DNA from 2 places in the Weizmannia sp. FSL K6-0777 genome. Region 1 is predicted to be linked to the other one. Evidence: riboswitches for the same ligand, from Rfam matches in the RefSeq annotation. Region 1 holds a riboswitch; the other holds the start of a gene.
What was found. Region 1 has a riboswitch for cyclic di-AMP ahead of NST70_RS13905 (cation:dicarboxylase symporter family transporter). Riboswitches for the same ligand answer to the same signal wherever they lie in the genome.

Region 1 (10,624 bases):
CTCCCATTTTTTTGGGAGACTTTTATTTTGTCAAATTTACAGCCCCCGCAAATTCGGGGGCTTTGAACTTTGCAGCAGACTCTAGGATGTAAAAGTATTTTACCCGGACTTCGATCATTTTACACACAATTTTTTACCTACGTAGGATTTGCTGTATAAGCAAAATCCCCAAATTTGGCATGGATGCTGACCGCTTTGGCAAAAATTTTTACAACAACTCCAGGGAAAAGCTAGCACTCGAAAACCGACTCAACGTATTAAGAAGACAAAATTACACATTTTCGCAAATGGATTCTTCTATACTTTGAGACAGGGCTTGCTGACAAATTGGGTACAAACTCAAAATCGGATTCGTTCAGCAAGCCCTCATGACTTCGCCTTTTAAAAAAAGTGCATAACGGAGGAAAATGGCGAGTTCAATGAATCAGCCCAAGCCGCATTGCTTTTACAGCGGCTTCCGTCCGGTTTCTAGCGTGAAGCCGCTTCATCAGGCTTGAGACATAATCCCGGACCGTATACTCGCTCAAATGCAGCATTTCCGCTGCTTCCGTCGTCGAGGCCCCGTCCGCCAAGAGCTGCAAAATATGGATTTCCCGGGCGGACAGCTGGACGAGTTCCGGCTGCTTTTCGTCCCACTGGTTCGCTTTTAAAAACTTGGCCAGCAGTTCACCTGCGCTCTGACCGAATTTCAACAGCGCCGTAAATGTGCTGCTGTCCACTTCAAAAAACTTCCCCGGCCCCTGGTCCAAAATGGCACCGCCAATTAACACCCCTTCTGACGGCACATAAATCGGGGCAACCACGACCGATTCCAGCTCAAACTCCTTCACATACTGCATCGGAAACTCTTCTGACGCTTTTGGGATATACAGCGGCTGGAAATGCTGTACCATATTTACCTGCTGCCCCTTCCCCAGCAATATTTTGGAAATGGAAGGGAAACGGTCGATCGTCTCCTTTATATTCCGGATTGCCGTATTGTTAAAATGGTAGCCGAACAGGCCGAATCCCGCGGCATCGCTCTGCGAATAACGGAACAGGGCACAGCGCTCAAACGGCAAATATTGTGCGTAACCAAAAGCGATGTTTTGGATCGCTTCATTTAAATCCTGGGAGCGCATAATCCATTCGTTAAATAAAATGACTGCATCTTTCCACTGGTCGCCCGCATATACTTTTCCGTTTCGTTCCTCCTCCATCTGCAACAAATGCATCGCATAGGTTAAAAACGGGATTGTGGCCGAAACATCCTGGTCGCTCATACAAAAAATCAACGTCTCGTTTTTCCACGGAACCGGAAACACATCCCGCCTTTCATCCGGTTTCCGGCGCGGCGTCCGCTTCAGCAGCGCTTCCGACAGCCAAAACCATGAAGGATCCGTCCGTTCAAACAGCCCGCTGTCAATCGCGTTCTCCTCCATCCCGATCACTTTCTTCAGCCGGTACCCCCCATCCACATGGCTGACCCTTGCAATCCACTCGATTCTGAGCTGCTCGGATTTGGTTAGCTGCTCACAAAATGAATCCATTTGAAAAGTTTCCTGTTTGGAAATGAGCAGCATTTCTTCGCAGATTTTCGAAAACAGGTACTGGACGGAAGGATGCAAATGAAAAGACCGGGTCGTGCTTTCTTTTATGGCTTTATGAACAGAGTTTTCAATCAGTGTTAAAATAAAGATGAGAACATGCGGTTCCGGCGGGCGGTGGAATTCCTTCACCCATTGCGACCGGATATCGTCAATCAGCGTCTCAACCGATTGCTGGCCGGAACGGAAAAAGGCGACAAAACAATTGAAAGCGAATTCAAAAGCATCCGCACTGCCTTTATGTGTTTCTCTCAAATACTGCAAAATTCCCGTACATTCCGCAATAATTTGCTGCTGGTGCGAGCGCAAAAGGTCCACTCCATGTTTCATGACCATGTCCATATGCGCATTTAACGACAGCGACACCTTTCTCCCTCCTTTGTCTAACCCCTTACCGGTCTTTTTTCCTATAATATTATCATAATCATGCCTGGTTGGCGCGCAAAAAAACATACCGGCTTTCCGACACGATATTTGTAGGCCATAAGCCATTGAATTCCCTACAATAATAGGAATATATTTTTTGTCCAAAATGAATAAAATAAAGAAAAATGTAAGCGATATCATTTGGCAAGGAAGGGATTTTTCACCTAAATATTTTAGCGTACCATCTTTTTTAAATGATCAAGTTTTAAAGGGGAGGATTGTTACATGAACGAAGGGGCATTAGTCTTACAAGGACAAGGGAGAACTTCAAAAAAATGGTTTTTTACCGCTCTGCTTTCAGGCCTTATTTTTTTGGGGGGACTTTTAGCTGTACTCGGCATTAACGGGGTTGCCGTTGCAGCAACTGTCGGCGGCATTGGCAAATTCAATGTTTCATTCAAACAAATGCAAGGTACCGGGTTTAAATTATACGGGAGTTTATACGGGGATCCATCCAAAGGGGAGGACCATGTCAAACCGGTCTTTGTCAATGAAATTGATAAAGTGACGATCCAGGACTTGGTTATTTCAAAAGATGTTAAGATTCCGGTTCTTGGCGATTACCAGGTGAAAATTACGGCGGGCGACGGAAACACACCTGTACACCTTAATGGGCTGATTCAAAAAGCTGCGCTTGTCCAGGGGGATGCAGTCTTCACCAATATGAATATTTCAGAAAATTATGTCACTGCTGATGACCCTCAAGCCGCTTCAAAGGCTTTTACACAAGGGGCAGATACTTTAACAATCAAAAACGGCAGCCTGGATACACATTACCTATTCCAAAAAGTCGCGAATCTTCCGAACCTGAAAGTACAGTTTGTCAAAAAATAGGCTTTTCTTCAAGGAGTGATCATAATGGGCAAGTTCCATATGTTCCGCATGAAATTTAGAAACTGGAGAAGAAGCCGGCCATTCTGGGGGGCAACGTTTACGTTGCTCTCCGGGATGATCATTTTATATGTGCCGGTTCAACTTCTTGAAATTGCAGCTGCGCCCGGAAGCATGGTGTCGATCGGCCTCATTTTCGGTGGCTTGATTTTTCTGATCGGCGGAATGGGTTATTTTTTCCCAAAATTTAATATGGTGTTCGGCATTTTGGCCATTTTTCTGTCTGTCCTTTCCATCATGGGGGCGATGGGCGGATTTTTCATTGGAACCCTGCTCGGTATAATCGGCGGGTCTTTATCTGTTTCATGGCGGGTAATCAGGCAGGAGGAAGTGCCGGCTGGTGTGGGCCCGATGGAAGAAATTGCCGCAGGGAGTGCAGAAGAAAGATAAAGACTATACACAGAAATGGTGAGGCAAGTGAAGAAAACAAAATCTTTCCTATTGACAGCCGCATTTATTGCATTTAATTTTTGCTTTTTTACAAACATTTCAGTGGCTGAATCCCCCGTAACAGACGGCTTCATCATTGAAGCAGACCGCGTGGAAGGCGCGATGCTTCCGCCCGGGATTACAGCAGGCGATACAGCGACAAAACAAAATCAGGTCATGCTCCGCCTGCAGTATGCGGATGTCACCATTTACGGCCTGAAAATCACAAAAGTGCTGCAAACGCCTGAGGGACCGGTGACGATCCATATGAATGCCCCCGGCCCGATTCAATTGAAAAATATGCGGGTCGATGCCACAAAGGTGAACTTTGGCGGCATTTACGTTCCGGAAAAAGCCGGACAGATCGGCATGAAAAACGTCCGCCTTGTTGCCCATCAACAGCTTGCTGACAATGCCGATCTGCCGGGTCTTAACCTATCGATGGAAACCGGCGCAGCCGATATTGACACTTCCGGTTCAGATGAGGAAACATTGCGAAAGCAGGCTGATCAGCTGACACAACTGCTGCAGGGCGGCACTCCTGAAAAAAACAAAGAAGAAAAAAACGACAAGTCTGATACGGCTGATAAAGCGAAGGATGGCACGCAGGATAAAGCGAAAACAGAAAAACAGGATACAGAAAAACATAACGATGCGAAAACGGATGGCAAGGTTACGGATCAAAATAAAAATAAGGAATCAGAAAACACAGATGATACAAAATTGGACAACACTGGCACAGAACCTGCTTCCGGTCAGAAAACGGAAAAGAATCGCACCACTACAAAGACTGCTCAGGATCAGAGCAGCACAGATCAAAATGTTCAACAAAAAGAAGGCAGCAGCGCCGGAAATTAGGGGCGCACTGCCTTCTTTCCCATTATTGGAATAATCCCCGGATCGCGTCAAAGATGTTTTGGAAAAAGTCTTTTACGCTTTGCCAAAAATCTTTGTCTCCGGCCGCTTTGTTGATCTTATCGCTCAGTTTGTCGGACAAGGAACTCAATTCGCTTTTGACCGAACCAAAATTGATGTTGAGCTTACGCATCTGGTCGAATAAATCATACAGCAGCTGGCGGTCGGAATCGCTCAAATTGATGTTTAAATCCTTCAATTTATCATCAACGATTTTTTCAATATCTTCTTTTGTTGCCGGATGCTGGTTTGCAATTTCCTGCTTAATTTCCGTAAGAAGCTGGGTCACTTGATCATTGCTTAACCCTTCCTTTTTCGCCAGATCCGTCGCGACACTCAGTTCCTGGCTGGCCACTTCCGTCCGGTCTGAATTAAGTTTATCTCCGGATTTATCCGAATTGTCGTAAGCTTTATAAATACCGACAAGCGCTGAATGTCCGGTTACTTTGAGCGGGGAAGCCACTCCCACTTCCGCATTTTTAATTCCAGCAGTGAGCAGCGCATTTTTATACATATCTGCCGTTACTTCTGTAATATTTTCCGGTGTTACAATATTCACCTGGATACCGCCGGAATCCGTTCTTGTAATTTTTGCGGATGAATACATGTTCGAATTGCGGTTGCCGTCAGGGATGTAATGGACAAGATCATCGCCGGTTACGGTAATCTCTTCGACATTGTTTGCATCATCCACGCCAAGTTCCTTTTCCACCTCTGCTTTTTGCGAGGCAGAAAGAGCCGCGCCTGTCGCAACGATCGGTTTCCCGTATTTTTCATCGATCACTGTACTGTTATCGCCGGACGCTTTTGCCACGCCGTTCATGGTGAACCCAAGCGCAATCATAGCGATGAACCAGATCCATCCCAATCTTTTTAGCATTCTTTTTTTCCTCCCTTTTTGAAATGTTGCGGGCTTGCCGCGCTGCCATTTCAAAAGCCTTCAAACCTGCTCATCATGATGCATCATTTCTATTATACACGATTGCACCTTCCGTTTTCCCTAAAAATATGATGAGAAAACCAGGGCCTAGTGTGGGGGAAATGCAACAATTTTAACATGTACGGAAAATTTATTTAGAGCGCCCCTATGTTAAGATAGGCGGCTAAATTTACGGGATTCCTTCACTTAGAACGCCTATGTTAAGATAGACACGATTTTTCTCCAGCTTCCTTAACATAGAACGTCCCAACGTTAAGATAGACACAATTTTTCATGCCCTTCCTTCACTTAGAACGCATCTACTTTAAGATAGACGTTGATTTTCACGTGCTTCCTTTACTTAGAGCGCCTCTATGTGAAGATAGACATGATTTTTCTCCAGCTTCCTTAACATAGAGCGCCCCTATGTGAAGATAGACGCAATTTTTCATGCCCTTCCTTCACTTAAAACGCATCTACTTTAAGATAGATGCAGACTTTCACGTTCTTCCTTAACATAGAAAACCTCTACGTTAAGATATGCCCCGCCGTCCTCTTCCTTCACTTCAATGCCCATGCCGCAACAAAGGCGGCATGGGCAAATTAGTTTCGACTATATAAAGTAAACTTGGACCCCAGCACGTTTTTTTGCAGCTCGGCGGTCATCCGAACAATATCCGGATCCGGTCTAACGATGGATTTTGCCTGTTGATTGTGGATGGCATATACCGGTTTCGCCTCCGATTGTGCCTGCGTCATCTCCCACTTCTCTCCCTTTTTTTCCAAAGTGAGACTGATCACGCCGAGATGACTCCCCCACTTGCCGGGCATTACTGCTGGCACGCCATTGATTGTCCCTTTCCGGATATCGACGCCGGGGACGCCGGCAAAAAATTCGCTTGGGAACACCCGATGCTGATGCCCAAACAGAATAGCATCGATCCCTTTTACCTCGCTTAATAAATAAACGGCATCGCCTGTATAAAACGGTTGTTTCGCAGCCGGATCCACACCACAATGGGCAAGCGCGATGATCAGGTCGGCTCCTTCCGCCTTCATTCGCGGGACAAACCAGGCAGCCGTATGCAGGATGTCCTTTGCTTTGACTTTGCCGCCAAGGCTCGGTTTTTCCCATTCAATGACTGAAGGCGTAACAAATCCGATGACCCCGATTTTCAGATGATGATGGTGCCCGCTCCGGTCTTCCACTTTTTTATCCAGAATCACATAGGGTTTGAAAAAATTTTGGTCATCTGTATCATTTTTTTCGAAATTATAGTATATATTGGCATTTACAAACGGAAACTTTGCTCCATTGATCGTCTGTTTCAAAAAATCAAGTCCGTAATGAAAATCATGATTGCCCACGGTCGCTGCGTCGTAATTTAAATGATTCATCACGCGGATAAACGGATGAATTTCCCCCTTTTTTAACGGTCGACGGGCAACATAAGCAGCCATTTCGTTCCCTTCAAGTAAGTCCCCATCATCAAACAGCATCGTATTTTTTGCCGTCTTCCTCTCCGCTGCAATGAGTGAAGCCGTAAGAGCAAGGCCATAAGTCTCCGCCTCAGTGCGAGCGGCATAATCATAATTCAGCATATAGCCGTGCAAATCCGATGTCTCCAGCAAACGCAAGTCGACAGTGGCCCGTTTCGATTGAAACCAAAAAGCCGCATCCGCATGTTCCGTCCGGGGAAAAAGAGCGAGGGACAGTACCGCTACCCACAGTAGCATTTTTTTGTCCATCTTTATCCCTCCAAAAAATCAATACATGCTGCTGTGAATAGTTTGTGCCCTAGGGCGCTCATTATTTCAGTCCAACCGGTAACAATCCTTGGAAAGAGAGGCACAATTTTTCCCGACAAAAATCTGTATCGCTCCAAAATCAAAGCCGATCAGGGTAAACATTGCTTCTGGCGACACATCAAGAAGGAGTTCAACTTATATGGATGAAGTTTTCACACCGAGTCCGAGCGCCAATTTGCATGATGACTCCAGTAGGCAACAGAGCTAGCATAATTTGATGGAAATGTAAAAAACTACCGACGTTCTTTACTCGCAAACAAAAAAGGCGCGCTGCCTCTATTCCGGCAGTGCACCTTTTTTAACTTCATCGCTCATCTTAAGATTCCGTTACATATTTGTGATCTTTGGAATCGTGCCCGCCGCCGCTGATTTCGGCAAGGTACGCTTCTGCTTTTTCTTTATCATATTTTCCTTCCCATTTTGACACAATAATGGTTGCAAGCGTATTGCCAACGACATTGCAGGCTGTTCTTGCCATATCCAGAATACGGTCAATGCCAGCAATAAATGCTAAGCCTTCAAGCGGAATCCCGACCGTCCCCAGCGTCGCCAAAAGGACAACGAATGAAACTCCTGGAACACCGGCGATGCCTTTTGATGTAACCATCAGCACAAGCACCAGCGAAATTTGCGCACCGATGGACATGTGAATCCCGTACATTTGCGCGATAAACAGCGCCGCCAGCGACTGGTACAAGGTCGAGCCGTCCAGGTTGAATGAGTACCCCGTCGGAATCACCAGTGTGGTGATCGATTTCGGGCAACCGAATTTTTCCATTTTCTCCATGAGCCTTGGCAGCACCGCTTCCGAGCTTGCAGTGGAATAAGCAAGGATCAATTCGTCTTTCAGGATTTTGAAGAGATTGAAAATATTTACGCGGAAAAGCCAGGCAATCAGGCCAAGCACGACAACCACAAAGAAAATAATCGTGCCGTAAACCGTGAAAACAAGCTTGCTTAGCGGAATCAATGACTTGAGGCCGAATTGTGTAACGGTTACACCAATCAGGCCAAATACACCGATCGGAGCCACTTTCATGACCAAATTAGTGACATAAAACATCGCTTCACTGACACCCTGGAAAAAGCGGAGCACCGGTTTTCCTTTTTCCCCGATGGCTGCCACCCCAATCCCGAACATGACAGAGAAGAAAATGATTGGAAGCATATTCCCTTGTGAAAGGGATTCAAACAAGTTCGTCGGCACGATACTTAAAATCGTATCGACTATGCCATTGTGTTGCGTCTCTTTTGTTGTTTCCACATAGCTGCTGATCGATGTTTTTGCCAATGAGCCCATATCCACCCCTGTCCCCGGATGAAACAAGTTTCCGGCCAGCAGTCCTACTACAATCGCGATGGTCGTGACAATTTCAAAATAAATCAATGCTTTCAGGCCAAGCTTTCCAACCTGTTTCATATCGCCTGCGCCGGCAACACCGACAATCAAGCTTGAAACGACAATCGGAATCACAATCATTTTAATCAAGCGCAAAAAGAAGTCGCCAAACGGCTGGAGAATATGGGCCACGGTGTCATTGCCGTGGAAAATGCCGCCAATCGCAATACCTAGTATCAGGCCGATAAAAATCTGCCAGGCTAAGCTCACTCTTTTCATGAAGTTTCCCTCCCAGATGCCAATATTTTTCAAAAAGCGCAGTACGCAAGCTGCATACCGGATTGTTTGTAAAACTCAAATCGCAAGTCCTGCCAGTTTCCGGCTTTACCCCGAAAACCAAATTTGTGGATTAAAAAAACCACGAAAGAGAGAAATTCCTTCGCAGCATTTTTGCTTAAAAGGCGTGTCCAAAAAACACACACAGTTCTCTCCAGACGCTTACGAGGTTAGCTGACGGATTAGGGAATAAAGAGTTTCCCTACCTTTCAATGAAAGGTTTCACCCCTGGTGCATAGAACACCTGTTGGTTCCCCCGTTTACATAAACATGTAATTGAGCGATGATATGAAGTTTTTAAAAAATAAAAAAACAACTCATCCTTCTTCAATGTTTTAGCGTCCTTTGCCATTATATAATATTTTAATATAATATAGCAAATAAATTTTTTATAGGGAGGGCTCGGGCGCGATCGCGTTGCATATCCGACAATTCGGTATGGGTAAAACTTTACTGGAAGAGGCGAATGAGTGAAAAAAAGGGCAGGCACTCTATTACCGAAATGTACACAGCTAAATGAACATCTAGAGAGTGTTCTTCTCATGGATTATGAAAGGAGTCTTATTGACCGGAAATAGCATTCCACTCCTCAATTTGTTAAAATAGAGCCAGTTGATACTTTGTGAAAAGAGGTACATTATGACACTTTTTTATTTTGTGCGCCATGGCCAGACAGAATGGAACGCCGACCGGAACAGATATTGCGGGAGAAGCGATATCGGTTTGTCGCAGACGGGCGTGCGGCAGGCGGAACTGGCGGCAGGCGTTTTAAAGGACATTCCTTTTGATGTTGTTTATGCATCCACATTGGGCCGTGCTGTCCATACGGCGGAAATACTTGTTAAGGGGCGGAATTTGAAAATCCATCAAGATCCACGTCTTGTCGAAACGGACTTCGGTGCCTGGGAAGGAGAACGCCAGGAAGATTTTACCGTAAAATATGCGGATAATTGGGAGGCCTGGCTAAAAGATCCGGGTGCGACACATGCGGGTTATACGGGGGAAACGGCCGTCCAGGTCTATAACCGTGTCCGTGCCTGTATCGATGAGCTGGTGGAGAAACATCCGGAAGAAACCGTTCTTGTTGTTGCCCACAGCATGGCAATCCGCTTTTTCGTCGCCGGAACCCTTGAAGTCCCGTTTAAAAATTACCGGATGATCCCACAAGACAATACTGGAATTACGATTTATAAAGAGACTCCGGAAAACGCCGGATTTCTGGCCATTAATCTTAATACGCACTTATCTTCCATAAAATATTGAGAGTTGCACCTATGCTGTAGAACCCTGCCCATGCCGGTTGAACAATGGAACCGCATGGGCAGAGGCTATATTGGGGCTGGGGCATTTTGAACGTAAGCTACAATGCTTTTTTATAATTGATTTCCTCTAAACCTGGGATAAGGTTGGTGGACATGAACGTCATGTAAAGGAAAACAGGGAATGTCGATTTTATAAAGGCATGGAACTGTCCTGCCTGCTTGAAGGGGTTACGAACCGTGGACTTGATAAAGAGACTGACCGCTTATCCGGACTTATCTTTGCCCGCATAAGCCGGTTCAACGTATAGAGAAGGTAGCATCCCCCATTTGCGACAGAGGCATCCTTCTATATATTGAGGCAAAGCCAGAATGGAATTCGTTCAGCAAACCTTTTGCGTGCCAGTATGGGACTAGCGTCGTTAACGGTGTTATGGAAGGGTGGGTAAATAGACCCGTCATTTTAATGAAAGCGTTTACAATTTAAAAAGGGGTTAAAACAGCATCGTTTTCATGCTAAACTGGAAGGGAGACTGTAAAAAAAGAGCCTGGAGACCATATTACTCTTACTTTGAATTTGGGAATAGTAAGTAAGAATTATGAGAAAATAGGGGGGTATTTTTTGCTGAAGCATCTATTTTCTTTGTGTCTCCGGCTCTTTGTCAACTTTTTGTACAGATGCTCATCAACAAAATAATTTCTATACACTTATATT
Region 2 (22,727 bases), 1.1 Mb from region 1:
GGAAGCGGGTATGCAGTAGGCAACGTGGTTTATGTGGCTTACCCTGCGCTAGCATTGCTGTTGCAGGCGGCCCCTGCTTTTAAAAAGCTTGCAGGGATACCATGGCAATAACACCTTGGATTCTGGGTAGCTGCAATACTAGCAGGCAACTAATAGTTTTGCGTAAGCTTTTACGTAGCCAGCTATTGCGTTGTTATCGCTCATCGTTCTGGCGCCATTGCGTCTATGTTTTAGCCGCAATACTAGCAGGCAATCAATAGTTTTGCGCCAGCTTAACCTGTGAGTTGATGTGGCCAGCTATTGCTATTCGGGCGGCGTTGCCTTCCATGTTTTTCCGGCGCTGCCTTATCTAACGGGGCAACGGCAAGAAACGGGGATTACTACATTTTCCCGGTGCATAACAGCTGAAAATCAGCGGAAGGTCTGTTATAATAAAAACAAGTTCATAAAATGTCAAGAGATGCAGAGAGACCTGGCTTGTTTTATGGGAGTTTTCCATAATGCATGGTTCAGGTCTCTTTTTATTTTATAGGAGGGGACAAAAATGGAATTTTCAGGAAAAGAGCGTGGGGCAGTTTTACAAAACATGAAGGATAAAACGTTCGATCTGCTTGTGATCGGTGGCGGCATTACAGGGGCCGGCATTGCGCTTGACGCAGTGTCGCGCGGCATGTCTGTAGCGCTTGTCGAGATGCAGGATTTCGCGGCGGGCACATCAAGCCGGTCAACCAAACTTGTCCACGGGGGCCTGCGGTACTTGAAACAATTTGAAGTAAAAATGGTGGCGGAAGTCGGAAAAGAGCGCGCCATCGTTTATGAAAACGGCCCGCATGTGACAACGCCGGAATGGATGCTGCTGCCGTTCCATAAGGGCGGGACGTTCGGCGCATTTACAACGAATATCGGCTTGCGGCTGTACGACTTTTTAGCCGGCGTGAAAAAAACGGAACGCCGGAAAATGCTGTCGGCTTCGGAAACCTTAAACAAGGAACCGCTGATCAAAAAAGATGGGCTGAAAGGCGGCGGTTATTATGTCGAATACCGGACGGACGACGCGCGGCTGACCATTGAAGTGATGAAAGCAGCAGTCGCACACGGGGCGCTGGCTGTCAACTATACAAAAGCGGAAGAGTATTTATATGAAAACGGCCGCATCTCGGGGGCCACTGTTCGTGACCAGATCAGCGGGGAAACCGTAAACGTGCGGGCGAAAATGGTCGTCAATGCGACCGGGCCGTGGAGTGACAAAATGCGCAATAAAGACGGGAAAGGGAGCAAAAGCCTCCGCCTCACAAAGGGCGTGCATATTGTGTTTGACCAAAGTATCTTTCCGCTCCGGCAGGCCGTGTATTTTGATACGCCGGACGGCCGCATGGTGTTTGCCATTCCGCGCGGCGACAAAACGTACGTCGGCACAACGGATACATTTTACGACAAAGACCCGATTCACCCGAAACCGCTCCCGAAAGATATTGATTACTTATTAAAAGCGATCCACTTTATGTTTCCAAAAGTCAAAGTGACAGCCCGTGATGTCGAATCAAGCTGGGCCGGCGTCCGTCCATTGATTTACGAAGAAGGAAAAGACGCCTCCGAAATTTCGCGTAAAGATGAAATTTGGGAATCCGACAGCGGCCTCGTGACAATCGCAGGCGGCAAACTGACCGGTTACCGGAAAATGGCGGAAACGGTTGTAGATCTTGTAGCACGCAGGCTTGGCGGCAATTTTCAGCCGTGCCAAACGAAGCACTTGCCGATTTCCGGCGGTGATGTGGGCGGCTCTGAAAATTTGCCGGCGTTTGTCAAAGCAAAAACAAAAGAAGGCGAAGCAAGCGGCCTGTCTGCGGAAGCAAGCCGGGCGATTGCGGAAAAATACGGCACGAACGCGGATCACGTATATGCATATGCGAAAAGCTGGAAAGACGACTATCCGCTACCGCGAGAAGTGTACGCCGTATTGAAATATGCAGTGGAACAAGAAATGGTGGTAAAACCGGTCGATTTCTTCATTCGCCGTACCGGTGCCCTTTTCTTCGATATCAACTGGGTCCGCAAATGGAAAGAGCCGGTTATAACATGGATGGCCGCTGAATTTTCCTGGGATGAAGAGACAGAACAGGCGTACAGGAAAGAATTGGAAGAAGCATTGCGGGAAGCGGTCCCGGAAGTGTAAACTTGTTCCGGGAAAGAGCACAGACCCTGGTTGCGAAAAAGGATTGGTTGACTATTCATATTGGAAGCATACGTCTCAGCGTTCTTGCAAAGACAGCTGGAAAAAGGCAGCGGGCACTGTTCCGCTGCTTTTTTGCGCTTTGCTTGCACCGATATTTTTTAAAAGCAAAATTTTTTTAATATAAAAATAGTGAAAACAGGATAAACCTGTACTATAATAGAAATATAGTTCGTGACACTAAAATGTAAGCGCAAACAGAGGGGATGACAAATGAGGATCAACTTTCGGAATCTTACAGTACAAGTCATTATCGGCATCATTCTGGGGATTATTGTAGGGCTTGTTTCACCTAAATTCGGCGCGGAACTGAATATTCTCGCGCAATGGTTTATTAAACTGATCAAAATGCTCGTCCCGCCGATTATCTTCTTTACGGTCATTATCGGGATCGGCGGCATGGGAGATTTGAAAAAAGTCGGTCGGATCGGCGGCAAGGCGCTTATCTATTTTGAAGTCGTCAGCACGGTTGCGCTCGCCATCGGTCTGATTATCGTGAATTTGATCCAGCCCGGCCATGGCATAGATACAAGCCATGCGAAAACAAGCCAGGTTTCACAATTCGTCACGCAGGCAAAAGACAGCGAACACGGTTTCATCGGTTTTATTTCCGGCATTATTCCGGAAAGCATCGCCGGGGCTTTTGTCAAGGGAGATCTTTTACCAATTTTATTTTTTGCGGTACTGTTCGGGGTTGCTGCCGCATCCCTCGGGGAGAGGGCAAAACCGGTTATCCGCTTTTTTGAAGATATGACGGAAGTTTTCTTTAAAATTGTCGGTATTGTCATGAAAGTGTCACCGATCGCTGCATTCGGGGCAATGGCCTATACAGTCGGCCAGTTTGGCGCAAGCTCGCTGATCAATCTCGGCGAATTAATGGGGTCTGTCTACCTGACAATGATCATTTTTATCGTGCTTGTCCTCGGTGGGATTGCAAAAGCGTTCGGTTTCAACATTTTCAAGTTCATCGCTTATATAAAGGAAGAACTTTTACTCGTGCTCGGGACTTCTTCATCGGAATCGGCGATGCCTTCCCTGATGAGAAAACTCGAAAACTTTGGTTGCTCAAAATCCGTTGTCGGCCTTGTCGTTCCAACCGGATACTCGTTTAACCTTGACGGCACCGCCATCTATTTGTCGATGGCATCCATTTTCATTGCGCAGGCGTATAATGTGCACCTGACGATCGGGCACCAAATTATGCTGCTGCTGATTTTAATGCTGACATCGAAAGGGGCGGCCGGCGTGACCGGTTCCGGTTTCATTACCCTTGCTGCGACTTTGTCTGCGTTCCCGGTTATCCCGGTTGCAGGGATTGCGCTGTTGATCGGCGTGGACCGGTTCATGTCTGAATCACGCGCGCTCACAAATATTATCGGGAATGCCGTCGCGACGGTCGTCATCTCCAAAACGGAAAAAGAATTTGACAAAAATGAAGCACTGGAAACGGCTGCCCATCCTACAGAATCGATTCCTTCTTAATAAGAGGCGCTCCGATTGGGGCCCTCTTCTTTTTTAACATTGGCTTTGGAGAATACGCGGGGTAATTGAGAGATAGTTGCACTTTATTGAAGGAAGGATAAGAGGCGTTCCGAGGGGGGACACTCTTATTTTTTTAACATTGACTTTGACTTTGGGCGGTGTGCTTATTTTTGTGTACAATAGGGTGTGTTGAGGGATTTGTCCAGCAGGCCGCCTGCAGCTACGTAATGATATCTATGAAATTTGGAGAATACCGAGTAATTGAGGGATAATTGCACTTTATTGAAGAAGGGAAGTGAGCGCTTTGGAAAACCTGCGTAAAATGCCGCTTTTTAAAGGACTCGGGGACGCGGATCTGGCTGTGATCGCCGATATATCTGTTAAAAAGCATGCAGAAAAGGATGCGCATATTTTTTTCCAGGGGGACCCGCAGGAAGCCGTTTATTTTATTGAAAGCGGGGAAGTGAAAATTTACCGCACCGATGCGAACGGCAAAGAGCAAGTTGTCACACTGCTTCGCGATGGCGACATGTTCCCGCATGTTGGTTTTTTCCGTAAAATAAGCTACCCGGCGAATGCGATGGCGGTTGTAGACACGAATCTCGTTGCGATCCGGATTACTGATTTTGAAAACGTGTTGCTCAACAATCCGCAGCTGACCATGACTTTATACGGTGTGATGAGTGATGAAATCCTTGACTTGCAGGACCGGCTCGAAGCCCAGATTTTAAACAACGCTTACGAGCAAGTAGTCAAACTTTTTCTGCGCCTCACCCGCACACATGGCGTTCAGGAAAAAGACGGGTTTGTCCTCGTGAAAACCCCGCTCAACAACTCCGACCTCGCCAACATGATCGGCGTCACCCGTGAAACGGTCAGCCGCACGATCCGCCAGCTTAAAGAAAAAAACCTCATCCTCCCGCAGGAAAAAGGCACATACCTCATTCACCAGGAAAAACTGACGGAGGAACTGCTCGGGGTATAAAGATTTTCCCGCCGGTAAGAATTAAAGCAAAGAAAGACAAGGGGGCGTCGTGGGAGCGAAATGTCTTTCATCGGGGTGATGAAGGACAAAAGTAAAGTGCCCGTGCAGCGAAATGTCTTTCATCGAGGTGATGAAGGACAAAAGAGGAGCGCCCGGGTCAGCGAAATGTCTTTCATCGGGGTGATGAAGGACAAAAGAGAGGCGTTCGGGCAGCGAAATGTCTTTCATCGGGGTGATGAAGGACAAAAGAGAGGCGTCCAGGCAGCGAAATGTCTTTCATTGGGGTGATGAAGGACAAAAGAGGGGCGTCCGGGCAGTGAAATGTTCTTCATCAGAGCTATGAAAGACAAAAGTGAAGTGCCCGCGCAGCGAATTGTCTTTCATCAAGGTGATGAAAGACAAAAGGGGGTTGCCCACGCAGCAAAATGTCTTTCATCGGAGTTATGAAAGACAAAAGAGAGCTGGAATCCGAGCAAATTGTCCTTTTGGGGGATTCAAAAAGACAAAAGAAAGCCGGACCCGGGGTGAATTGTCCTTTTGGAGGTCTCAAAAAGACAAAAGAAAGCTGGGATCCGGGCAAATTGTCTTTTTGGGGGATTCAAAAAGACAAAAGAGAGCTGGAATCCGAGCAAATTGTCCTTTTGGAGGTCTCAAAAAGACAAAAGAAAGCCGGACCCGGGGCAAATTGTCCTTTTGAAGGTCTCAAAAAGACAAAAGAGAGCTGGGATCCGTACAAATTGTCCTTTTGAAGGTCTCAAAAAGACAAAAGAGAGCTGGAATCCGGGCAAACTGTCCTTTTGGAGGTTTCAAAAAGACAAAAGAAAGCCGGACCCGGGGCAAATTGTCCTTTTGGGGGGTTCAAAAAGACAAAAGAGAGCTGGAATCCGAGCAAACTGTTCTTTTGGAGGTCTCAAAACGACAAAAGAGGAACGCACGCGCAACGAGTTGTCTTTCCCCGGGGCCAGGAAAGAAAAATAAAAAACAAACCGCCCCTTTTTAAAAGGCTGCCTGGGAGGACAGCCTTTTAAAAGTCAAACGGCTTCTTCGAGCAACCGCTTAAATAGAATATTATTCTCCAGGTGAATGTGCTGGAATGTATCATTTTCAAAATTTTCAAGGCGGTGGTATACGAGCTGGAATGTACGGCATGCCCCTTCCGGCAACGTATAGTCATTCGTAATTTCGCGGAGCCGGTGCAAAATTTCCCCGACAGCAGCATGTTCTGTTTCAAGATCGGTCAAACCGGCTGTCGCGGCTTTCAGGTTAGCGGCAGTTGGAAGGCTTTCGTATGCACGAATGGCCGGGAATTGTTCGGTATCTTCTTTTTCAGTATGCTCCAGCAGTTCTGTTTTTAATTGGTTAAACAGTTTATGCACTTCGATGAGATGCGGGTGGTTGCCGCCGTGGACACGCATCACTTTTGTTACATACGGGCTCAAGTTTGGCAGTTCCTCGCGCAAAAACGCGTGATGGGTGGCCTGAATATAGTTGACAATTTCCGTATAGCCCGCTTCATTCCAATTTTGCTCAGTGCCTTTTCCGGCATATTGGCCATAAAGGTTGCAAATAGCATCAAGTAGTTCATCTGCTGATAGGTTGCGCTTTTCCGCAGCTTCTTTCACAGACACATTGCCGCCGCAACAAAAATCGATACGATTTGCTTTAAACAGATCCGCCGCTTTTGGGAATAAGGTTACGATTTCCCCGACAGTCTGGCTCGTTGTAAAACGTTCCATCGAATTCACTCCTCCATTTCATTGCTGCCTTCATCATAAACCATCAGCACCTGCTTATTTGTGATGCACATCACAGCAATTGAGGAAAGTTCTTATTTATGTTAAGGAAGCGCGAAAAAACGAAGGCCTTCCTTCATATAGAGTGCGTCTACATTAAGGAAGCGTGGAAAAAAGAAAGCCTTTCTTCACATAGAGTGCGTCTATGTTAAGGAAGCGTGGAAAAACGAAGGTCTTCCTTCACCTAGAGTGCGTCTATGTTAAGGAAGCGCGGAAAAAAGACGGTCTTCCTTCACCTAGAGTGCGTCTATGTTAAGGAAGCGTGAAAAAAAGACGGCCTTCCTTCACCTAGAACCCGTCTACGTTAAGGAAACACAAAAAAAAGACTTCCTTTCTTCACATAGGGCGCGTCTATGTTAAGGAAGCACGCAAAAATGAAGTCCTTTCTTCACCTAGAGTCCGGCTATGTTATTTATATAGAAAAAAAGCATCCCAAAACCTTGGCCATAAGAAGCATGATCTGCCCAAAGAAAAAAGCGCCAATCTAAATTGGCGCCTCCGCAATTATTCCGCTTTGCTTGCTTCTAATTCCACCGTAAATTTGATTTCATCGCCAACGAGGACACCGCCTGTTTCAAGGGCTGCGTTCCAAGTAAGGCCGTAATTGCTCCGTTTTACGGTCCCTTCTGCACTAAAGCCGGCTGTTTCCGCGCCGCTCATCGGGTTTTTCGAAATCCCTTCAAATGTGACTTTAAATGTTTCTTCTTTTGTCACGCCATGAATCGTTAAATCACCGGTAACGTTATAATCATTGTCCCCTGCCTTTGTAACCGACTTGGAAACAAATGTAATATTCGGATATTGTTCAACATCTAAGAAATCTGCAGAACGAAGATGATTATCGCGGTCATCATTTTTCGTATGAATGCTGCTGGCATCAACAATAAAAGAAACTTTTGCATCCGTTAAATCTTGGGGATCAGCTTCGATTTCGGCTTCGAATTTTTGAAAAGACCCTTTTACTTTTGAAATCATCATATGTTTTACTGTGAAATCAATGGTGCTATGTGCATAGTCAACTGCCCATTTTGTTTTTGTCATCCTAAATTCCTCCTGTTTTTAAAACTTACTTTTCGTAACTTAGTTTAATATTGTAAGTGAAAAAAGTCAAGAAAACCGAACCCATTTTTTTAAAAGGGTTCGGTTTCTAAATCTGCAGGTAGGCAGAACCCTGCATGTTAACAGTGTTTTTGCACTTTCTTTCGCAGTATAGTGGTTCTTACACCAGGCAGAATCCTGCATGTTAACGGTGTTTGCGGGAACCAATCCGGGTACGCCGTAAGTCGCGCAAAAGCCGCGTGCTGAAAACCCGCATCAATGCGTGCCAGTCAATAACTGGAGAAGGCAGGTAATCCCAGCCCAAAAATTGCATGCCAACTTATATATAATGATGCCCATTCCATCGCATCTATATACTCCGGCTTTAGCTCTAGGCCAGATTGGACAGGTGCAGCCATTCATTCCTTGACCATTACATATGCTTCAATTCAGTTGTCAACCGAGCTTCGCGGCGCAGCCATTCATTCCTTGGTCATTACATATGCTTCAATTCGATCGCCAACCGAGCTCCGCGGCAAAGCCATTCATTTCTTGACAATTGCGTATGCTCAATTCGATCGCCAACCGAGCTTCGCGGCAAAGCCATTCATTCCTTGGCCATTACGTAAACTTCAATTCGTGTATCAACCGAGCCTCGCAAGCGCAGCCATTCATTCTTTGACAATGCCGTGCAACATGCAGATGTCATTCTGCAAACGGGAACCAGCCCGGCGTTGAGATGATCATCTTCCACAGCGGTTCCGGAATAACGAGCCGTTCGCGGTCGTCTTTTCTTAACGCGGTTTGAATTGCATCCTCCTGGCCGGCTTTAATTTTTTCCACCCAATGCGGCTCCATGACAAGCTCACGGCCGAGGGCAATAAGCGGTACATCGGTTTCCATTGCCTTCAAAACCTCGTCTCCTGTGTGCAGGGAGCCGACGCCGATCAAAGGCACGCGGCCTGCGACATGTTCCACGATCTGTTCCATGCGCGGACGGCCGGGTTCACCGCCGCGGCGGGCTTTAGACCAGAAGTGCTGCAGGGAAATATGCACATAGTCGAGCTCTTTTTTCATCAGCGCATCCAAAAGCGCGAACGTGTCATCCATCGTAATCCCCGGTTCGTACGGTTCTTCCGGGGATAAGCGGTATCCGACTAAAAACGGCCGGTCCGCATATTCCGCCACCGTTTTTTTCACAGCATCGACGACAGCAAGCGGGAATGCAAGCCGTTTTTCCAGACTGCCGCCCCACTCGTCTTCACGCCGGTTCGTATACGGGGAGAAAAATTGTTGAATCAGATAGCCGTTTGCGCCGTGAATTTCAACGCCATCAAAACCAGCTTCGATCACGCGGCGTGTTGCTTCGCCGAATGCTTTCACAATTTCAGCGGTTTCTTCTCCCGTCAACGCGCGTGCATGGACGCTGCCGTCTGACGAATCTGTTTCACTTGCGCTCACAACATCCCCGCCCGGCACGAGTTCAGCCGGGCATTCGCGGCCACCATGGTGGATTTGCACAACCGCTTTTGCACCGTTTTGCTGAATCGTTTGTGCTAGTTTTTTCATGCTCTCAACCATTTCGTCTGTATGCGCGCCAGGTTGCCCGGTAAACGCTTTGCCGTTTTCCGTAACATTGGCACATGCCGTCACGACCATCCCCGGCCCTTTGGCACGTTCTTCATAATAACGCAGCTCGGCAGCGGAAATCGTGCCGTCATCATTCGAGGAATAATGGGTCATCGGCGCCATCACGATGCGGTTTTCCGCCCTGACGCCGCTTTTAAACGTAATGGGTTCAAACAGTTTATCGTATTTGCTCATGGTCATGCTCCTTTCCTGGTTGCTTTCGCTTTTTTATTATGTTCCAATCTGTAAAAAAACGAAAATGAAAAGCACCGATCAAACCATGCAGGCATATCATATAGGAAAGTATTTTTTACATCATGAATTGGGAGACGTGAATGATGAGTGATGTCCTTTTACTGCTTCAAATGGTGGCAAAAAGGTTGAGTATCCTTTCGTTGATTACAGCGGTATTGCTGTTGTTGTCCCATTTATGGCTGTACGCTGTATTCACGTTCATCATAATGGGCGGGCTGATTTGCGTTGACAGGATCATCAGTGAAAAAGGCAATTCACGGGCAGCGGAAAACCAGCGCTATTATACTTTGATCGTTGTGACAGATGAAGATTGGCATGAAGAAGAGCATGTGCCGTTTCTTGAAATGGATCATGTCTCCTTAGAGCTGCATTATCAATATGAAGATATCCGTCGCATCAATCCGTTGATCCAGCTGCAGGCGTTTCCCGGATTTGTTCTCGTCGAAACGGATGATACAAAAAGAATAGAGGAATCGTTGCAAAACCCGGCGCTCGTTACAGGAAACTATGCGGAAGTCATCCGTTTTCTGAAACAGGAAAGCGCGGCGGAAAGCTGAAAAAGAAACAGGAATCCAAGCAAAGCCGATGCCCGTTTGTTGCGGGAAATTGCTCAGACTGTTTCCAAAACAGGAAACCGCGGCAGAAAATTGAAAAAGAAACAGGAATCCAAGCAAAGCCTGATCCCCCGTTTGTCTCGAAAATTGCGTGGGAGCAGTCTTTTTCCGAAACAGGAAGTGCGGCGGGAAACTGAAATAGATGCGGAAATCCAAGCAAAGATGATACTCATTTGTTGCGGAAAATGCATGGGAGCAGTCTTTTTCCGAAACAGGAAGTGCGGCGGAAAGCTGAAAAAGAAACGGGAATCCAAACAAAGCCGATGCCCATTTGTTGCGGGAAAATGAGTTGGCACAGTCTGTTTTCCGAAGTGCGGCGGGAAGCTGAAAAAGAAACAGGAATCCAAGCAAAGCCGATGCCCATTTGTTGCGGGAAAATGAGTTGACGCAGTCTGTTTTCCGAAGTGCGGCGGAAAACTGAAATAGATACGGAAATTCAAGCAAAGCAAAGATGATACTCATTTGTTGCGGAAAATGCATGGGAGCAGTCTTTTTCGGAAACAGGAAGTGCGACTAGAAAGCTGAAATAGATGTGGAAATCCAAGTAAAGCAAAGCCGATGCCCGTTTGTCTCGAAAATTGCGTGGGAGCGGTCTGTTTTCTGAAACAGGAAGTGTGGCGGGAAAGCTGAAATAGATGCGGAAATCCAAGTAAAGCAAAGCCGATGCCCATTTGTCTCGAAAATTGCGTGGGAGCGGTCTGTTTTCTGAAACAGAAAGCGCGGCGGGAAGCTGAAAAAACTGAATATCAAGCAACCATGCAAAGCCCGATGTCTGTCTGGAGAGGATTTTGTTTTTTGAAGTAGGAAACCCGCGCCAAAAGTTGAAGTAGAACGGGAAATTGCGTAGGCGAGATCTTCTGAAACGCAGGAAAGTGCGAGAAATTTGAAATGAGGCGGAGATTCAAAAAAACAAAGCTGTTCCCCGTTTGAGAATTGCGCGGAGATGGTCCGTTGTTTGAAGTCGAAAATCATGGCAGGCAGCGGAACATAAATGAACTTTTTAAGAAAAATCGGAAAGGCTCCTTTTCACGAACATTTCCTGTGTTAAAATGTAAAAAAGTACGTTCAAGGGGAGCTTTTTCAATGGTGTTTCAAAAAGGGGAAAAGTTAGAAGAAGATTTGTACTCCAATAGCGGCGTCCTGTTGCTGCGGAAAGGGACGTTTCTTACAGAAAGGCTCGCTGCCATTTTAAATAAATATGAAGTCCTGCGCGATCCGGAATTGGACGGCAGGCGCATTGCCACCGAAGTGCCCGGGATCTTCCATGACTTATTATATGAGAATATTTACCATGAAATGGAAGAACTCCAGCGCATCATTCAAGTGAAAACAACCCTTTGTGATGCAGAAGTGGAGAGTATGGAAAAAAATTTTCGCAAGTTTTACAAAGAAGTGTTTACGACCCGGACGTCTATTTTGGAACTAATGGAGCATTTCTCTGCTGACGAATATTTGTTCAAACACTGTATCCATGTCGGGCTGATCGCTGCTAATATTGGGAAAATTTTGAAGTTGCATCCCGAAAAGCAAAGCCTACTGGCGCAAATGGGGCTTTTCCACGATATTGGCAAGTTCACCATTGACCCGCAAATTCTCAATAAACCGGGAAGACTAACAGATGCAGAGTTTGCCTTGATCAAGAAGCATCCGGAAGCGGGTTACCGGCTGCTTGAGAAAACATCGCTCGACCCGATGATTTTAAAAGGGACCCTAATGCACCATGAACGGCTGGACGGCTCAGGCTATCCGGATGGCAGGAAAACCATTCCTTTTCTTGTCAGAATTTTATCGGTGGCGGATACGTTTGACGCCATTTGTTCCAACCGCGCATACCGCAGGAGGCAGCCGGTGTTTTTTGCAATTGACGAGTTAATGGCGGACGCCGATGCTGGCCGGCTCGATCGGGAAATTGTCCTCCCGTTTGCCAACTTTCTGATGGAAAATTACCGGAAACAGCCGATTACACTGCGTAACGGGGTGAAAGGGAGCATTCTCCGGATTCATCCGCTTCATCCAAACCAGCCTGTTCTTAAAGTCGAAGGTTATCCGGTTTTAAACCTGATGGAACAAAACCTGACCTTGTTTCAAATTGCCAATCCCTATTAACCGGGGATTCTTATGTACGTACCCAATGTAAAAAAGACAAAGCGTATCTTTATGGAGACGAAGAGCGAAGGGTGAGACAAAACGCCACAATAACGGATTACAACATTCATACCCAAGCCGGGCATTGACTTGTCCTGCCCGGTTTTGGTATAGTATTTCTATTCAAATAGCGACGATGAAGGATCAATAGTAGCCGGAACTTTTCCTTTTAAAGCGAGCCGGGGGCGGTGGAAGCTCGGCAAGGAACCCGGTGAAACGGCAGTCCGGAGTTTTTTTCATGGAAAGTGGGTGCGAAAATTTCGCATCAACTGGGGTGGAACCGCGGGAATTCAAGCTCTCGTCCCCAGGCTGTTGCCTGGAGCCGGGAGCTTTTTATATGGAAACATTCCCGTCCCCAGGGGAAACCATTTCAATGAAAAAAGGAGAGATGACAATGAGCGTCACGATGGATCAAATCGTCTCGCACGCGAAACACCGCGGGTTTATTTTCCCGGGTTCGGAAATTTACGGAGGGCTTGCCAACACTTGGGATTACGGCCCGCTCGGCGTCGAATTCAAAAACAACGTCAAAAAAGCCTGGTGGAAAAAATTCATCCAGGAGTCGCCGTACAATGTCGGCCTCGATGCTGCGATCCTGATGAACCCGCGCACATGGGAAGCAAGCGGCCACCTCGGCAATTTTAACGACCCGATGATCGACTGCAAACATTGTAAAGCCCGGCACCGTGCCGACAAGCTGATCGAAAATGCCCTGCATGAAAAAGGGATCGACATGATTGTCGACGGCCTGCCGTTTGAAAAAATGGAAGAGCTGATCAAAACGCATGACATCGCCTGCCCGGATTGCGGCAGCAAAGACTGGACCGGCATCCGCCAGTTTAATCTGATGTTCAAAACATACCAGGGCGTAACCGAAGACAGCACGAATGAACTGTATTTGCGCCCGGAAACCGCCCAAGGCATTTTCGTCAATTTTAAAAATGTGCAACGGACAATGCGCAAAAAATTGCCATTCGGGATTGCCCAAATCGGCAAAAGTTTCCGGAACGAAATCACCCCGGGGAACTTCATTTTCCGCACGCGCGAATTTGAACAGATGGAACTTGAATTTTTCTGCAGGCCGGGCGAAGAGCTCAAATGGTTTGACTACTGGAAACAGTATGCGCGCGAATTTTTGCTGAATCTCGGCATGAGGGAAGAAAACTTGCGGCTGCGCGACCATGAAAAAGAAGAACTATCCCACTACTCGAACGCGACCACCGACTTTGAATACAACTTCCCGTTCGGCTGGGGCGAACTGTGGGGCATAGCCTCCCGTACTGATTACGACCTGAAACGCCATATGGAATATTCCGGCGAGGATTTCACTTATCTTGACCAGGAAACGAATGAACGCTTTGTTCCGTACTGCATTGAGCCGTCGCTCGGGGCGGACCGTGTAGCGCTGGCATTTCTGATTGACTCTTATGCAGAAGAGACACTTGAAGACGGCACAAGCCGCACGGTCATGCACCTGCACCCTGCCCTTGCGCCATACAAAGCCGCGGTTTTGCCGCTGTCGAAAAAATTATCGGATGAAGCACGCGACATTTTTGCGGATTTGTCGAAAACGTTTATGGTTGACTTTGACGAAACCGGGTCGATCGGCAAGCGATACCGCCGCCAGGACGAAATCGGCACGCCGTTTTGCATCACATACGACTTCGATTCGCGCGACGACCATATGGTGACCGTCCGCGACCGTGACACAATGGAGCAAACCCGTGTGCCAATCACGGAACTTAAAGCCTTTTTGGAAGAAAAAATTAAGTTTTAAAAAAAAGCCCGCAGCTTGCGGGTTTTTTTCTTTGGTGGTGCGCCAGGTCAGCCATAAGCAAATCTATCCTGATCGTAATGGATTTTGGCGTTTGGAACGCCTAATTAGACCATAATTAGACATTTTTAACGGGTTTTACGCTTGGATTTGTCCAATTAGAACGCCTAACTAGACATTTTCAACGGGTTTTCGCCTAATTTGTCTAATTGGATGCGGCGTGTTTTGTCCTTTTGACAGGTTCAAAGGGACATTTCATTCCCGGATGCGGCATGTTTTGTCCTTTTGACAGGTTCGGGACCACTGAAAAAGTCAATCTGAAAATTCAAAATAATTATATGTACAATAAATTGAAAAAAAATACCCCCAGTATTTGGTATAATAAAGTTATACTACAAACCAAAACCAAACTGGGGGTATCTATCATGCTTAAAGAAAAAGATAATCAATTAAGCATCTATTCCATATTATACGATAAAATTCCTGAAAATCATACACTTAAATTATTAAGAGATGAAGTGGATTTTAGTTTTATCAATAAAATGCTTGAAAAAACTTACTGTAAAGAATATGGAAGGCCAGCAAAAGAGCCCGAACTTATGGTTAAAATCTTGGTGTTACAAAAACTCTATGACTTATCTGATGAGAAAGTTATAGAAAATTGCTCATTAAACCTTGCATATATGTATTTTTTAGGAATCAATCCGGAAGACGACCTCCCTCACCCAAGTCTTTTGGCAAAATTTCGTAAAAGTAGATTAGAAGGCAATCTCACTATAGATGAAATTATTATTGAAATCATAAACCAATGCATTGAAAAAGGAATTTTACAAAAGGTTTCTGGTATAACGATTGATTCCACTCATACAGAAGCCAACACCAAAAAATATAGACCGGAACGAGTCATGAAACAATTAGCGAAAAAAATCTTTAAAACCGTTAAAGAAGAAAACGGAGAAATACCAAGTGAAATCAACCAAGAAATCCCTGATTATAAAGAAATAGAAAACCATGATGAAGCTAGAAAAACAATGAAGTCCTATCTTGAAGAAACGGTATCAAAGGTAGAAGAACTAGTTGAACTGGAGAAAGCACCTGAAACAAAAGCACTCGTTAATAATGCGAAAGAAATTTTAGCAGACCCGAAGTTTATGGAGCAAAAAGGGGTACGATCGATTGTCGACCAAGAAGCGAGAATAGGGTATAAAAGCAAAAATGATCCTTTCTTTGGTTATAAAACGGAATTTATGATGACAACAGAAGATCGAATGATTACAGCTGTTCATACTGGTAATGGAGCTTATGTGGATGGAACGAAGTTTGATGAATTATTAGAGTTAACCAAGAAAACGAGAATAAAAATACCAGAAGTATATGGTGATAAAGCCTATTTTAAAAAGCCAATCTTAGACAAAATCTCTGAACTTAAAGCAAAGGCATACATCCCTGTAAGTGAAGCTGCATATCGCATAGACGAAGAAAGATTCAGTTATAACAAAGATTCTGACGAGTGGTTCTGTAGTCAAGGAAACAAAACAATCAAAAAGAAACACTATATAAGAAAATGTGGAAAAGAAACGTATAATTACTATTTTGACAGAGAACAATGTAGAAATTGCCCAATGCGAGAAGTTTGCATAACCGGAAAAACAGTCGGAAAAGTATTAGGGGTCGGAATCAACACCCCAGAATTTTATGAGTATAGTCAACAACAGAAATCGGAGGGATTTAAAGAGAAGTATAAAAAAAGAGCATGCCAAGAAGGGAAAAATGGCGAAATGAAGAATTTCCACGGGTTAGATCGTGCCAAATGGTACGGTCTAAAAAGCATGGGCTTACAAGCCAAGCTAACAGCCTTGGCAGTAAATTTAAAGAGGATAGCCGCCATACTATCCTCTAAAAAGGCGAATTATAGCCAAACATTTGTCATTTTTACTAATTTCTATGGTAAAGAGTACCATTTACAGAAAATTTCTTACACTACACAGCAAATTTTACATAAAAAAATGGCTTTTTTCAGTGGTCACGACAGGTTCAAAAGGACATTTCGGGCCCGGATGCAGCTCGTTTTGTCTTTTTGACGGCTTCAAAAGGACATTTCGGGCCCGGATGCAACTCCTTTTGTCCTTTTGACAGGTTCAAAAGGACATTTCATTCCCGGATGCGGCACGTTTTGTCCTTTTGACAGGTTCAAAAGGACATTTCGTTACCTGATGCAGCTCGTTTTGTCTTTTTGACGGCTTCAAAAGGACATTTTGGGCCCGGATGCAATTCCTTTTGTCCTTTTGACAGGTTCAAAAGGACATTTCATTCCCGGATGCGGCACGTTTTGTCCTTTTGACAGGTTCAAAAGGACATTTCGGGCCCGAATGGAGCTCCTAATTAGACAATTCCACCGGGTTCGCGCCTCTTTTGGTCTTATGTTTCCAATTGATCCGCCTGCCCCAAGAGGCCATCTTTTCATCCCCAGGTTTTACCTTCCTAACTCTGTTTATCTCTTTACTCCGGATTTGCCGAAAAACCTTGCTTTTTGCATGCTTTAGGCACATTCGGATATTCTACAAAAGAAGCATGATCGAAAATTAGGTACTGTGAATAAAGACAGTTTGCCCGGGGATATGGCGGGTAAAGATGGACATACCGAAACGCAATTGCGAAATAGTCTTTACAAACCATGGTAACGGGAGTAAGATAGGATGTCGTATGAAAAATTTGTGTTTCATAACTGAACCGCTTAATCCGGAAACGGAACGGGGGAACCAGGTTGGCGGCCGCGCGCCGCTTTGGGGTGAAGCCTTTTTTTAAAAAGGCAGGGCCACTCTTATGCCCGAACCCGACAGCTAACCCCGTCAGCGTTATAAGAGAGGATGTGAAACTGTGATCGGGCAATAGACCACAGGGGAGATAAATTCTCTTTGTGGTTTTTCTTATTTTTGGGGAAGCATTTTTGAAACACTGCAGATAAAAGGAGACAATTCAAATGTTCACCACGATAAAACGATTGTTAATTGGGAGACCGCTGCGTTCAAATGAACTCGAAGGCCAGAAGCTGACCAAGTTAAAAGCACTGGCCATTCTGTCATCCGACGCACTTTCATCTGTTGCATACGGGCCTGAACAGGTGCTGATTGTACTTGCCACAGTGGGGACGCTGGCATTTTGGTATTCTATTCCAATTACAGTCGGCATTTTAATTTTATTGGCTGCACTTATTTTATCTTATCGCCAGGTCATTTACTCTTATCCGCAAGGCGGCGGGGCATACCTTGTCTCGAAAGAAAATCTCGGCGTCACCCCCGGCCTTCTTGCAGGCGGATCCTTGCTGGTGGACTACATTTTAACGGTGGCCGTTTCCGTCTCAGCCGGAACAGATGCCATTACTTCCGCGTTTCAGAGCTTGCATCCGTACAGTGTGCAGATTGCGGTTTTTCTCGTTCTGATCATTACGATTTTGAATTTGCGCGGGCTGACGGAATCAGCCAATGTGCTCGCATACCCGGTTTACCTGTTCGTATTTGCATTGATTGTCATCATTGTTGTCGGTTTATTTAAAACCGTAACGGGGCAAGTTCCGCAAAACCTGCATCCGCATATCGGTACGCCGGTCGCCGGCATTTCACTGTTTCTTTTGCTAAAAGCTTTCTCATCCGGCTGTTCGGCATTGACAGGGGTCGAAGCCATTTCCAACGCGATCCCGAACTTTCGCGACCCGGCACCGAGAAACGCAGCCCGCACGCTTGCCATGATGGGTATCATTCTGGCATCGCTTTTAGCGGGCATCAGTTTTCTCGCATACTGGCTCGGCATTGCGCCGAAAGAAACAGAAACCGTTGTATCGCAAATGGCACACCGGACACTTGGCAACGGTGTTTTGTACTATTTCGTCCAGGCAACTACGGCTTTAATTCTCGTGCTTGCTGCGAACACCGGATTCTCTGCGTTCCCGCAGCTCGCTTTTAACTTGGCGAGGGACAAATTTATGCCGCGCATGTTCACGATCCGCGGTGACCGGCTTGGTTACTCAAACGGAATTATTTTTCTCGGCGTTGCTTCCATGATTTTAATTGTCGCATTCCAGGGCAATACCGAGCGCCTCATTCCGTTGTACGCAGTCGGCGTGTTCATTCCGTTTACCCTTGCGCAATGCGGCATGATTGTGAAATGGGTCACTCAAAGACCGAGAGGCTGGGCCGGCAAAATGTCGGTCAACTTTGTCGGTGCCATTATTACATTTAGCGTCCTTGCGATTTTATTCATTACGAAATTCACGCAAGTATGGCCGGTTTTGATTTTCCTGCCGATCGTCATGTTTATTTTCCGGAAAGTGAACCGGCATTACGAGGCGGTCGGCGAGCAGTTGCGGATTAAAGGGGTGTTTCAGGAAGAAATCCACTCCAATGTGATCATTGTCCCGGTGGCCGGCATTACAACGGTCGTGGAACGGACGATTAATTATGCAAAATCGCTCTCGGATCAGGTCATAGCCGTTTATGTCGCTTTTGACCATGAAGACGAGAAGAGAATGGAAGAAAAATGGAAAGAGTGGGACTGTGGTGTCCGCCTTGTCACCCTGCACTCGTCTTACCGGAGCATTGTCCAGCCGCTTGCCAAATTTTTGGAAATTATCCAGCGGAAAGCAAAAGAAAACAAGTACCAGGTCATGGTACTCATTCCACAGTTCATTCCGAAAAAACGCTGGCAAAACATTTTGCACAACCAGTCCGCGCTCCTCATCCGGATGCGCCTTCTCTGGGAAAAAGACGTTGTCGTTGCAACAATGCCCTACCATTTTAAAAAATAACAAATCTGGATGCACCATTTTCGTTGCAATACGGCTGTATCAAAAAAGGCTGCCCACCACGCGTTCGGCAGCCTTTTTTCATGAGCAGAACAAATTACCGTAGACGCTTCGTTCAGCATCAAACGCGGCAAAAGCCAAAATAAAAAAGCCGCGCAACGCTGCGCAGCCAAAATCTTATCGGTTCCAAATCAAAAGAAGCAAAACAATCGCCAAAAGGATGCGGTATACCGCAAATGGGATCAGCTTTACCTTGTTGATCAATGCGAGGAAAAACTTGATCGCGATTAAGGCGAAAATAAACGCGCTGATGAATCCGGTAATAAAGAACGGAATCGTCTCAGGTGTTACGGCGCCCCAGTGCTTTACAAGCGAAAGAAAGCTCGCACCAAACATGATCGGCACGGCCATAATAAATGTAAAGTCCGCTGCCGCACGGTGGCTCATGCCAAGCAGAACGCCGCCTGAAATCGTAGAACCGGAACGTGAAAAACCCGGCCAAAGTGCAAGACATTGAAAAAGCCCAATCACAAACGCCTGTCTATATGTAATCTCGTCAACCGTCTCTGTCTTCGGCCGGCGCGGGCGCGTGAGATCCGCCACAATCATCAAAACGGCCCCAGCCACAAGGGCAACAAGTACCGTATTTACCGAAAACAGATGGGCGTCAATATAGTCTTCAAACAAAAAGCCGAGCACAGCCGCCGGAACGAGCCCGGTAATCACATGCGTCAATCTCAGTCGTTCACCATACATCTGCTCTCTCGTAATATTTTTCTTCAGGCCGAGCAAATTTAAAAACCTGTCCCAGAATACGACCACCATCGCCATAATGGACCCAAGCTGGATCACCACTTTAAATACATTTGCCGCTTCAGTGCCATAAAGATGATTCGATTTCAAAATCAAGTCATCCACAATAATCATATGGCCCGTCGAAGAAACCGGGGCAAACTCTGTCAGCCCCTCCACAAGGCCGAGAATGGCGGCCACAAACAAATTCCACAAATGCAAAAACGTCACCTCCAGACTACATTATTCTACCATGGACGCCGGCCAAAACGAATAAATTTTTTTACGAACCCCGCCATGCTTAATCAGAAAATAAATTGAATTCAAGTGATTATAAGTTGAAAATGTTTACAATACACTATAAGATAAAGATAAAGAAGCCCGGGGAGGGGAAAAAATGCCTGGAAATCTCAGCTTTGGCGAAATTCTCATTATCCTTGTTGTTGCACTTTTAATTTTCGGCCCGTCGAAACTCCCGCAGCTTGGAAGGGCAGCCGGCCAAACATTGCGCGAATTCAAAAAAGGCGTGCGCGACGCCATTGACGAAGAAGAAAAGCCGCAAGTGAAAAAAAGTAAATCATAACCATAGGCCGCTGTAAAACGCAGCGGCCCATTTTTTGCATGCACCCCGCCATTTTCCGAACGCTTTTCACGGTAAAACACCGAAAGACGACCGTCCTGACACCTTCACGGGCCGAAAATGCAGCCGTAACGCCCTGTCCCCGGGGACGGATTCAATTTTCCTGATCGTAATTGATTTTGACGCGAAAAACTTAAGTTCTTTTTATATAGCAGCAGGAACGGAGGGCTCCCCATGGGCTGATTCATCTGTATGGTTTATTTCCTTTTATGGCAGGAAAAAATTTTACACATCCCTCGCCGGCTAAATTACTTGAACCGGCTATAAATGTGTTAAGATAAGGGTAAACAGAAAAATGGTTCCTTTGAATCCGGAGGGGGTAATAACAATACGATGGAAGACCGGCTGTTTTCATTATTTCAAAAACGGGGGGTCAGAAGGGTTCTTATCTTTGTGCTGATCACACTTATCCTGTATTTTCTGCGCAGCATGATGGACCTGATGCTGCTCACCTTTATTTTTTCCTATCTTGTCAACAGACTGCAAAAAATTGTGACAAGATGGTTTCCGATCAAACGCAGACTGGCTGTTTTAATCGTGTATATTTTGATTCTCGGCGGCCTCACACTCGGCGTGATCAAATATTTTCCGATCTTGGTCAATGAAATTACCCAGCTTGTTATGCAGATTTCCGATTTTTACACAAAACCTCAGCACAATGAAGTACTGAATTATATTGTGAAAAACATCCAGGAAAAGAAAATTGTCGACTACGCACAAAAAGGCGTTTCTATCCTGTTCGATTATTTTACAAGCATCAGCAAAGTCAGCATCCAGGTCTTCATGGCCATTATCCTGAGTTTGTTTTTCCTGCTTGAAAAAGAGCGGATCATCCGTTTTACAAAACAGTTTAAAAAGAGCAAACTTGCAGCGTTTTACGATGAAATCGAGTATTTCGGTGTCAAATTTGTAGGGACATTCGGGAAAGTGATCGAGGCCCAGTTCATCATCGCAGTTGTGAATTCCGTTCTTACTACGATCGGCCTCTGGATTCTCGGCTTTCCGCAGTTATTCGGGCTCGCCATTCTCGTTTTTGCTCTCGGCCTTATCCCGGTCGCCGGCGTTTTCATCTCGCTCATCCCGCTATGTATCATCGCTTACAGCATCGGCGGCGGAATGAAAGTGCTGTATGTCCTCATTTTGATTGTCATCGTGCATGCCGTGGAAGCCTATGTGCTGAATCCGCAGCTGATGTCCTCAAAAACGAATATGCCTGTTTTTTACACTTTTCTCATTTTAATTTTTTGTGAGCATTTTTTCGGCGTGTGGGGGCTCATTCTTGGCATTCCAATTGTGATGTTCTTCCTTGATGTCCTTGAAGTTACCGGCCGAAGTACGGAGCCAAAGAAAAAAACATAATGTGCACCAGCCGTTCCGAAGTGGGTAAGCATTTTGGAACGGCTTTTTTCACAGATGGCCCCCTTGCTAAACGCTTTCTGGCATTAAATTCTCACCAGACTTTAGTCCTAGAGACCACTTGGGTTTTTAATATTTAAAAAAAATAACTTTTCCCGGAAAATCCATCTTAAAAAACAGAAAAATACCTTCAATAAAAATATTGATGTTATCTGAATAGATTGATATACTCTAAAATAGGGAGTAATGGAAGGTTTCTAAATACTGGAAGCGCACACCAAAAAGATGAGCAGCCGGGAGGTGATGATGTGATTTCATTCCGTCATGTCAACAAATACTATGGTGATTTTCACGTTTTAAAAGATATTAACCTTGAAGTAAAAGAAGGGGAAGTCGTCGTTGTGATCGGGCCTTCCGGATCAGGGAAGAGTACAATGCTCCGCTGCATCAACCGTCTGGAAGACATCACGGACGGCGAGCTCTTCGTCCGCAATATGAAAGTCAATGACAAAAAAACCGATATCAACGATCTTCGCAAAAACATCGGCATGGTCTTCCAGCACTTCAATTTGTATCCGCATAGAACTGTCTTGCAAAATATCACGCTGGCGCCGATCAAAGTGCTGGGCCAAAGTAAGGAAGAAGCGGAAAAAAAGGCGATGCACTACTTGGAAAGGGTGGGCATTCCCGATAAAGCAAACGCCTACCCGTCACAGTTATCAGGCGGCCAGCAGCAACGTGTCGCAATTGCCAGGGGGCTGGCAATGGAGCCGGACATTATGCTGTTTGACGAACCGACATCTGCTTTGGATCCCGAGATGATCGGAGAAGTGCTCGACGTTATGAAAGCCCTCGCAAAAGACGGTATGACGATGGTAGTCGTCACACACGAAATGGGCTTTGCCCGCGAAGTGGCGGACCGCGTCCTTTTCATGGACCAGGGGAGAATCATTGAGGACAATACGCCGGAAGCCTTTTTCAAAAACCCGCGTGAAGAACGCGCCCGCACCTTTTTAAACCGTGTGCTGAACCATTAACCACAGGCCATGGTACATACACTTGCAAAACATGTGTATCCGGGCAGGATGCCAAAAATGGAAGCAAACGATCGCGGCTACCGGGTACACGCATGTCGGCCGTCGATCGCCGGTATGCTGGTTACGAATGGTGGCCAAACATCCTGCATCACGCCCGGG

Region 2: it holds a riboswitch for cyclic di-AMP, as region 1 does, so the genes downstream of both, NST70_RS01985 (APC family permease) here and NST70_RS13905 (cation:dicarboxylase symporter family transporter) in region 1, are expected to answer to the same signal.

The regions. Positions count from the first base shown of each region.
Region 1 is NZ_CP151971.1:2,866,156-2,876,779, forward strand. Features, by position in the region: gene NST70_RS13875 (response regulator transcription factor) at 417-1,952, opposite strand; gene NST70_RS13880 (DUF6230 family protein) at 2,238-2,846, shown strand; gene NST70_RS13885 (DUF6114 domain-containing protein) at 2,871-3,293, shown strand; gene NST70_RS13890 (hypothetical protein) at 3,321-4,190, shown strand; gene NST70_RS13895 (DUF1002 domain-containing protein) at 4,213-5,127, opposite strand; gene NST70_RS13900 (metallophosphoesterase) at 5,770-6,915, opposite strand; gene NST70_RS13905 (cation:dicarboxylase symporter family transporter) at 7,292-8,593, opposite strand; cyclic di-AMP (ydaO/yuaA leader) riboswitch at 8,796-8,943, opposite strand; gene NST70_RS13910 (histidine phosphatase family protein) at 9,290-9,913, shown strand.
Region 2 is NZ_CP151971.1:396,924-419,650, forward strand. Features, by position in the region: gene NST70_RS01930 (glycerol-3-phosphate dehydrogenase/oxidase) at 545-2,173, shown strand; gene dctA (C4-dicarboxylate transporter DctA) at 2,444-3,712, shown strand; gene NST70_RS01940 (Crp/Fnr family transcriptional regulator) at 4,017-4,697, shown strand; gene NST70_RS01945 (hypothetical protein) at 5,183-5,446, shown strand; gene ric (iron-sulfur cluster repair di-iron protein) at 5,729-6,433, opposite strand; gene NST70_RS01955 (YceI family protein) at 6,995-7,531, opposite strand; gene NST70_RS01960 (NADH-dependent flavin oxidoreductase) at 8,234-9,352, opposite strand; gene NST70_RS01965 (hypothetical protein) at 9,496-9,969, shown strand; gene NST70_RS01970 (HD domain-containing phosphohydrolase) at 11,110-12,132, shown strand; gene NST70_RS01975 (glycine--tRNA ligase) at 12,566-13,948, shown strand; partial or broken gene NST70_RS01980 (IS1182 family transposase) at 14,371-15,846, shown strand; cyclic di-AMP (ydaO/yuaA leader) riboswitch at 16,667-16,816, shown strand; gene NST70_RS01985 (APC family permease) at 16,926-18,746, shown strand; gene NST70_RS01990 (undecaprenyl-diphosphate phosphatase) at 18,921-19,757, opposite strand; gene NST70_RS01995 (twin-arginine translocase TatA/TatE family subunit) at 19,933-20,118, shown strand; gene NST70_RS02000 (AI-2E family transporter) at 20,509-21,534, shown strand; gene NST70_RS02005 (amino acid ABC transporter ATP-binding protein) at 21,840-22,568, shown strand.